2 regions of the Vreelandella neptunia genome follow, and region 1 is predicted to be linked to the other one. Evidence: predicted binding sites of a transcription regulator. Region 1 holds the regulator's gene; the other holds the start of a gene.
What was found. The regulator LexA, encoded in region 1, represses DNA repair genes until DNA is damaged. The targets are predictions, from matches to a motif close to TACTGTNTANNTANACAGTA.
Positions count from the first base shown of each region.

Region 2: a site for LexA is predicted at 2,179-2,198, ahead of recA (recombinase RecA). Genes of this name have one in related genera too.

Region 1 covers NZ_CP140255.1:2,005,601-2,009,864, forward strand. Annotated here, with positions in the region: gene purU (formyltetrahydrofolate deformylase) at 1-203, shown strand, start outside; gene SR894_RS09330 (energy-coupling factor ABC transporter permease) at 228-899, shown strand; gene lexA (transcriptional repressor LexA) at 1,072-1,752, opposite strand; gene SR894_RS09340 (TetR/AcrR family transcriptional regulator) at 2,164-2,856, shown strand; gene SR894_RS09345 (L,D-transpeptidase) at 2,834-3,370, shown strand; gene nagZ (beta-N-acetylhexosaminidase) at 3,613-4,264, shown strand, end outside.
Region 2 covers NZ_CP140255.1:646,169-650,432, reverse strand. Annotated here, with positions in the region: gene alaS (alanine--tRNA ligase) at 1-367, opposite strand, end outside; gene SR894_RS03085 (regulatory protein RecX) at 582-1,046, opposite strand; gene recA (recombinase RecA) at 1,086-2,159, opposite strand; gene SR894_RS03075 (CinA family protein) at 2,296-2,829, opposite strand; gene mutS (DNA mismatch repair protein MutS) at 2,913-4,264, shown strand, end outside.

The DNA.
Region 1 (4,264 bases):
CTACCTGTCACTATGTAACCGAGGAACTCGACGCAGGTCCTATCATCGAACAGGATATCCATCGTGTTAGCCACTGCCACACACCCACTGATCTAGTGCGCTTTGGACGTGATGTAGAAAAAGCCGTGCTCGCTCGGGGCTTGCGCTGGCACTTGGAAGATCGCGTGCTGGTGCACGGCAACAAGACAGTGGTATTTAGTTAACGCTCATCAACCCTAGAGGCCGCCATGTCATTTGCGCAAAGTGTACTAGCGCCCTGGGCGCTGCTGCTCACCTGGCTACTCTCGCTGGGCGTGATAGCGTGGACACTTTGGCGGCGGCCCTGGCAGGTATTGATCGAGGATACCGCGCTTCAGCACCGCTGGTTAGGCGCCACGCTGGCGGTGATGCTTATGTGGCAGCTTCGCGCGCAGGCGGTTGATTGGCTAACGCTGCACCTTGTCTTTACGGTATTGATGACACTGGTTTTTAAAGCGCCGTTAGCGCTGATCAGCAACGTGCTGATCAATATCGCCATGGTGGTGATTGGTCGCAATGAATGGATGTTGTTGGGGGCAAATGTGCTGGTTACCGGGATCGTTCCGGCGGCCGTTATTGGCACGGTATGGCGGCTGGTAGATCGCCGCCTGCCGGATAACTTGATGGTCTTTCTGTTTGCCTGCGGCTTTTTTGGCGCGGCGCTGGCAACGCTAGGGGGAGGTCTGGCGGCGGTAGTGCTGATTATCGTCGCAGGGACTGACCCTGAGGCGATCTACCTTGCCCAGGAGTACGCGCGCTTCCTGCCCTTGTTAATGCCTTCAGAGGCGTTTATTACCGGCATGCTGCTAAGTATTTTATTGGTCTATCACCCTAACTGGGTGGCCACCTTCAATGACCACCGCTATATCGACATGCAATAGTGTGGGGACTAGCAGCCTGTCGGGCTTGACCGATCGTCGCGAGAAGCACGGATTTTGAGCCAAATTTATCGATCGATTGAGGCGAATAGCGCGCTATTTAACGAAATCGATCGAATAAAGTTGGCCAAAATACCGGGATTCGCAGTAGATCAGTGTTAAGTCCGACAGGCTGCTAGCCGAGTGCCTGGCCGTTACCGCCTCGAATCACTCCGACTCCAACGCCTTCGATATCGAGGGATTGGGAGCGCAGGTCGATTTCAATGGGCGCAAAATCAGGGTTCTCTGCAAACAGCGTCACTTGATGCCCCTGGCGTTTGAAGCGTTTAACCGTTACTTCATCGTCTAAGCGGGCAACCACAATCTGGCCATCGCGCACTCGGTCGGTGCGATGAACCGCCAATAAATCACCCTCCAAAATGCCAATATCCTTCATGGAAAGCCCGCGCACACGCAGCAGGTAGTCAGCTTTGGGCGTGAAGTACTCAGCCGGTAGGGGGCAGTAACGATCAATATGTTCAGCGGCTAAAATGGGGCTTCCAGCGGCCACCTCACCGATCACTGGCAGGCCAGCGGGCAGGGGTTCAACGTTGGCAGCGGGTAACGCGGTGACTGCGCTATCGAGGGTCTCTTGAGGTTCCTGGTTGGGCAGGCGAATGCCTCGAGACGTGTTGCGGATAATGCGAATAACGCCTTTGCGTTCCAGCGCGCGCAGGTGCTCTTCAGCCGCATTGGGGGAGCGGAAGCCGAGTGCTTTGGCAATCTCAGCACGGGTAGGAGGGTAGCCAAATTCGCCCATAGTCTTAACGATAAAATCAAACACGTGCTGTTGGCGAGCGGTTAGCGGACGCGACATACCAGACTCCATAAATAGTGAATAGACAGTAACAAGCTAAATGTCGACTTAATCAATAAGTGTTTAAGTATACAGTATGTTCCTCTGTCCAGTATATGGCCTGTCAGTGCCTATCGACTATGTCTATACAATTTTCCTAAGAAACCTCTGATTAACTATTGCGCTCGACCATACGGCGTTAAAAATCGCCTCAAAATGCTCATTTACAACCCGTAAACTCCGCTTTTTCGTTGATTTTTGCCTTGTCTGGTCTTCGCTCATTACGTTAAACAGAGGCCCCTTAATCGTTTGAAACTAAGTTTCTGCTTATTTAACCTGCCACATTTTGTCAGTAAATCAAGCGTTGAGCCCACCAAGGTTATGGCATAGTATTTTGCTATGTTTTAAACACCTGTTTCCCTGGAGAGCGACATGGCTCAATCTGATACGGTGACCCGTATACTCGATACTGCTGAGGTGCTGTTTGCAGAGCGGGGTTTTGCCGAAACTTCGCTGCGCAACATCACTAGCAAAGCGCGCGTTAACCTGGCCGCTGTTAATTACCATTTTGGTTCCAAAAAAGCCCTGATTCAGGCCGTTTTTTCCCGCTATTTGGATCCTTTTACTCAGCGTTTTCATACCGCGCTGGATGAGCTGGAAGGCCAACACGCTGGTCGTGTTATTCCACTTGAAACACTGCTCGAAACCATGGCCACCACCGTTCTTGCGGTACCCGCCGAACGTAATAGCTTAAAAGTGTTCATGCGCTTGCTCGGTCTTGCCTACAGCCAGGCACAGGGGCATCTCAGGCGCTATATCCAGCAAGAGTATGGTGATGTGTTTACCCGCTTCACCGAGCTTGTACGTAAAGCAACGCCGGATCTGCCTGACGCTGAGCGCTTTTGGCGGCTACACTTTATGCTTGGGACGGTAATATTTACCCTTTCTGGCCTCGATGCACTGCGCGATATCGCGGAGAAGGATTACCACGAACAGGTCTCGGTGCGTGATTTGGTCAGACGCTTGCTTCCTGTCGTTGTGGCTGCCATGAATGCGCCGTTACCCATGACCCTTGAAGAAGCCAAACCTGAAGAAGGAAAACATGCGAACGCCTACGCTAGCTGAGCTACCTCCCACTGAGAATATCTGGCTGGAGATTGATACTACCCAACAGGCGCTGCGCTGTTGGCGAGGGCCTAAAGTGCTCCATGAGTGTGCAATCTCCTCCGGTGCTGCTGGAAGCGGGGAGCGCAATGGCAGTGGTAAAACGCCCCACGGCTGGCATTATGTGCGAGCCGCTATTGGTGGAGACATGCCCGAAAATGCGGTGTTTCGCGGTCGTCGCTGGACGGGCGAGACCTTTTCGCCCGAACTCGCCAAAGAGCATCCTGAGCGTGATTGGATTTTGACCCGCATACTGTGGCTGTGTGGCTTGGAAAAAGGCGTGAACCGCGGTGGTCAGGTGGACTCGCAAAGGCGCTATATCTACCTGCACGGGACGCCGTATGAAGAGCCTATGGGAGTAGCTGCGTCCCACGGCTGTATTCGTGTACGCAATCCTGATCTGCTCTATATCTTTTCGTTAGCGTTGCCGGGAACACCTGTTTGGTTGCACGGTGGCCGCCAATCCTTTGATTGACCTTTTTCAATTGTTTCAAAATCCATGATCACATGGGGAGGGTAGGTTGAAGCGAGGGTCTTTCGCTTCAGGGACGGCGAAAGTAGCGCCCATGGATGGGGTAACAGCGCCCTCGCGGAAACCTGCCCTCATCATCGAAGTTTATCGATTGCCAACTACGATTGCCTTGGCAAAACTACACAGATTTTGACACCGCTAGACGATCGTCTAGAATCATCGCCCCTTTTAATGGACCTATCACGATGACTCAACCGTTAGGCCCGGTCATGCTTGACCTTGAAGGCACCAAATTGACGGCTGCAGAAAAGCGCTTGCTGCTAGACCCGACGGTCGGGGGCGTTATTCTGTTTGCCCGCAATGTCGAAAATGGCTATCAGGTTCGCAAGCTCTGCAGCGATATTCGCCGCGTGCGTGCTGATTTACTGCTCGCCGTGGATCAAGAGGGCGGTCGCGTTCAACGCATCAAAGAGGGGTTAACACGCCTGCCAGCCATGGCGCGTATCGGTGAGAGCTACCGCACCACCCCGGAAGAGGGGCTGGCGTTAGCCAAAGATGCCGGCTGGTTGTTAGGTATGGAGATGGCTGCCTGTGGTTTGGATCTGAGCTTCGCCCCGGTATTAGATGTTGAGAGCGGTCTGTCCAGCGTTATCGGCGATCGTAGTTTTAGTAGTGACCCCCAGCACGTGGCGCAACTAGGTAGCGCCTTTATTCAAGGGCTTCATGATGCCGGTATGGCTGCTGTGGGCAAGCACTTTCCCGGCCACGGCGGGGTTGCGGCGGACTCCCACGTTGCCTTGCCAGTAGACGATCGCCCGCTGGAAGTGATTAAACAGCACGATCTTGTGCCCTTTACCCAATTAGCCCCGCAGTTAGATGGGGTCATGCCGGCGCACG
Region 2 (4,264 bases), 1.4 Mb from region 1:
TGTCTTTGGGGAGCCCCAGCGTTTCGGTTAAAAACACCCAGGCAAAGCGAATGGCGTCGCGCTTGAAGTAGTCGCCAAAGCTGAAGTTACCCAGCATCTCAAAGAAGGTGTGGTGGCGCGCGGTATAGCCGACGTTGTCTAAATCATTATGCTTACCGCCTGCACGAACGCAGCGCTGCGCAGAGGTGGCGCGCACGTAAGGACGCGGGTCGCGGCCTAGAAACACATCTTTAAACGGCACCATACCGGCATTGGTAAACAGCAGCGTCGGGTCGTTGCCCGGCACTAAGGAGCTGGTGGGTACAATCGTGTGCCCCTGCTCTTCGAAGAAGGAAAGAAAGGCCTGTCTAATCTCTGCGCTTTTCATAGGGTATCCGTAACAAGAAAGCGTGATGTCCCAGGGCGCTGTTGCCGCTACCCTCAGGGGTCGCAAAGCAGCCATTATAGCGCAGTTGTCAAACGACTAAAGCCGCACTTAGTGGCAGAAAGGAAATCAGCGGTGTGGTCAACCAGGTGAACAAGCGTATTAGAGCGCCATTAGAAATGTAAGAGGGGGATTTTTACAGGCTGGGGAAAACGTATTAAAGACAGGAGAGCGCGTAGCGAATTTGTTCGAAATCGAAGCCGCGACTGGCGAGAAAGCGTTCGCGCCTAGCGCGCTCTTTCGGCGTCTCGCCGGGGCTATCAAACCGCCGCGCCAGGGTTTCCCTGGCCAGCTCAAACCAGTCGACCTGCTCGCCCTCCTCCACCTCTTCAAAAGCGGCAGTAAGGGTTTCCTGGTCAACACCGCGTTGGCGCAACTCGCCTTTAATACGAATCACGCCCTGGCCACGCAGAATGCGCGAGCGCACGAAACTGGCCGCAAAGCGCCCGTCAGACTGCAGCCCTTGCTCAACCAAGGCATCCAAGCATTCATCAATAGCGGCATCGTCGAAGGATTTTTTCTTCAGGCGCTGGGCGAGCTCGGCGCGGGAGTATTCGCGCCGAGCCAGTAAGCCAATAGCGATATCACGGGGCGTGGCATCACGCTGGGAGGTGAATGCCATCAGTTTGTCTTGGACATCGTCGGCTTGGGTAGAATCGGCTTAAAGCAGATCGTCATCACCCGCATCCAGCTCTGCCGCTGCTTCGGCAGGTGCATCTTCCTTCTCCTTTTTAGGATCGGGCTTGGCCAGGAGCTGTTCACGAATCTGTGTTTCGATTTCGAGCATGATCTCCGGGTGCTCTTCCAGATAGAGCGCTGAATTGGCTTTACCCTGACCGATTTTCTTACCTTTATAGCTGTACCAGGCACCGGCTTTGTCGACCAGGTTGCACTGCACGCCCAGGTCGATGACCTCACCGGCGTGGTAGATACCCTTACCGTAAAGAATCTGGAATTCAGCTTGACGGAACGGCGGCGCCACCTTGTTTTTGACTACTTTCACGCGGGTTTCGTTACCGGTGACTTCATCACCCACTTTCACCGAGCCGGTACGACGAATATCCAGACGCACGCTGGCATAGAACTTCAGCGCGTTACCGCCGGTAGTGGTTTCGGGGCTACCAAACATGACGCCGATCTTCATGCGGATCTGGTTGATGAAGATCACCAAACAGTTGGCGTTTTTGATATTACCGGTGATTTTACGCAGCGCCTGAGACATCAAACGCGCCTGCAGGCCAACGTGGGAATCACCCATTTCGCCTTCGATTTCAGCCCGCGGCGTTAGAGCTGCGACCGAGTCGATAACGATCACATCAACACCGCCGGAGCGAACCAGCATGTCGGTAATTTCCAGCGCCTGCTCGCCGGTATCCGGCTGGGAAACCAGCAGGTCATCCAGATTAACACCCAGTTTTTCTGCGTAGCTGGGGTCAAGGGCGTGTTCGGCATCCACGAAGGCACACACTTTGCCCTGCTTCTGCGCCTGAGCAATCACCGAAAGGGTCAGGGTCGTTTTACCCGACGACTCCGGGCCGAAGATCTCACACACACGGCCAAACGGCAGGCCGCCGATGCCGAGGGCGATATCCAGACCCAATGAACCGGTGGAAACCGACGGCATGACGACACGCGGCGCGTCGCCTAGACGCATGACGGTGCCCTTGCCGAACTGACGGTCGATTTGGGTGAGTGCAGCGTTTAGCGCTTTAGTGCGGTTGTCATCCTGAGCCATTCAGAGATTCCTCATAACAAGCTGTATAATTAGCCAGTAGTATGCCAAAGATTACGCCGTAAACAAATCCTTGATCGCGCTTTCTCTCATCTATTTTCTTAACACTCTTTTTTGCCTAAGCACCTTTTTCTTACGGTTAGTTCGTCTTGCTCGCTTTTTCACTCGCATTCAGGCGTGCCACCAGCCCTACCAAGGCCTGACGCACGGCTTGCTCCCGAACTGCCGAGCGATCTCCAGGAAAGTGGAAGCACTCAGCTTCCTGGGAAGCGGTATCTCCCCAGGCCAGCCACACCGTCCCCACCGGCTTCGCATCGCTACCGCCATCTGGGCCAGCCACACCGCTAACGGCAACGGCTAGTCCTGCACCACTTTCACGGCATGCGCCTATCACCATGGCTTTAACGACCTCTTTGCTGACGGCACCGTGATCGGCCAGCGTGGTCTCGGGCACACCCAGTAAGCGAGTTTTAGCGGCATTCGCATAGGTTACATAGCCCGTCGTGAAATAAGCTGAGCTACCCGCCACCTCGGTAATGGCGCTGGCAATACCGCCCCCCGTGCATGATTCCGCAGCGGTCACTTCCACATCCTGCTGCTTACACAGCCGCCCCAGCCGCTGAGCTAACAGGGTTAAATCGAGATTTTTCAGGCTAGTTTCGCTGGGCACTATGGTCGCTCCTTCAAGTGAGTCGTCTGTTCAGCGTAGAATACTGCGTTTAGCTTTCTCAAAGAAATTGCTCAATCAGGACGCCCATGTCACAGGCCATTCCCCCTAACACGCCCATGATCACGCAATATTTAAAGATCAAGCGCGAGCACCCCGAGGTACTGCTGTTCTACCGCATGGGGGATTTTTACGAACTGTTTTTCGACGACGCCAAGCGCGCCGCCGCGCTGCTGGATATTACCCTCACCCAGCGCGGGCAGTCTGGCGGCAAGCCGATCCCGATGGCGGGCGTACCCTACCACAGTGCTGAGGGCTATCTAGCGCGCTTGGTCGCCGGCGGCGAGTCGGTGGCTATTTGTGAGCAAATTGGCGACCCTGCTACCAGCAAAGGGCCTGTTGAGCGCCAGGTGGTGCGTATTGTCACTCCCGGTACGCTCCACGATGAAGCGCTGCTCGATGCGCGCCGCGACAACGTACTGGTATCCGTTTCGCCTGGAAAAGAGAGCTGGGGCCTTGCCTGGCTGGAGCTTTCCAGCGGCCGCTTCAACGTACTGGAAGTAGACAGCGAAGCCGAAATGCTCGCCGAGCTGACGCGCCTCTCCCCGGCCGAGCTGCTGGTGCCCGAAAGCCTAACGCTACCCGATGCCTGGTCACAAAAGCGCAGCCTGCGCCGCCAGGGCGAGTGGCTGTTTGATTTGGAAAGCGCCACCCGCAGCCTGTGTGATCAGTTTGAAGTACAGGATTTACGCGGCTTTGGCTGTGCACACTTAACCACCGCGCTGATTGCTGCCGGGGTATTAATCGATTACGCCCGTGACACTCAGCGCTCGCGCCTGCCCCACGTAACCGCGATCAGCGTTGAAAACCGCGACGACGCAGTGGTGATCGACGCTGCCAGCCGCCGCAATCTGGAAATTGATATCAACCTGGGCGGCAGTAGCGACAACACCCTGGCCAGCGTGCTGGACACCTGTACCACAGCCATGGGTTCGCGGCTGCTCAAACGCTGGCTTAACCGCCCGCTGCGTCAACGCGAGATTGTCCAGGCCCGTCATGCGGGGGTAGCGCTGCTAAGTCTGGACGCTGCCTATATGCCGCTGCGCGAGACGTTGAGCGCAGTGGGCGACGTGGAGCGCATTTTGGCCCGGGTGGCGCTATATAGTGCCCGTCCACGCGATTTGGCGCGGCTGCGGGATGCACTGGTAACACTCCCGGAACTGGAGCAGCAGCTTAGCGAGGTTGAGAGCGGCAGCGCGCTGGATAACCTGCGCCCGCATATTCGCCCCTACCCAGAAATGGCCGATATGCTCAGCCGCGCGCTGGTAGAAAATCCGCCGGTGGTGATCCGCGATGGTGGCGTAATTGCCGACGGCTTTGATGCCGAGCTGGATGAGCATCGCGGCATGGCAGAGAACGCCGGCGACTACCTGATTCAGCT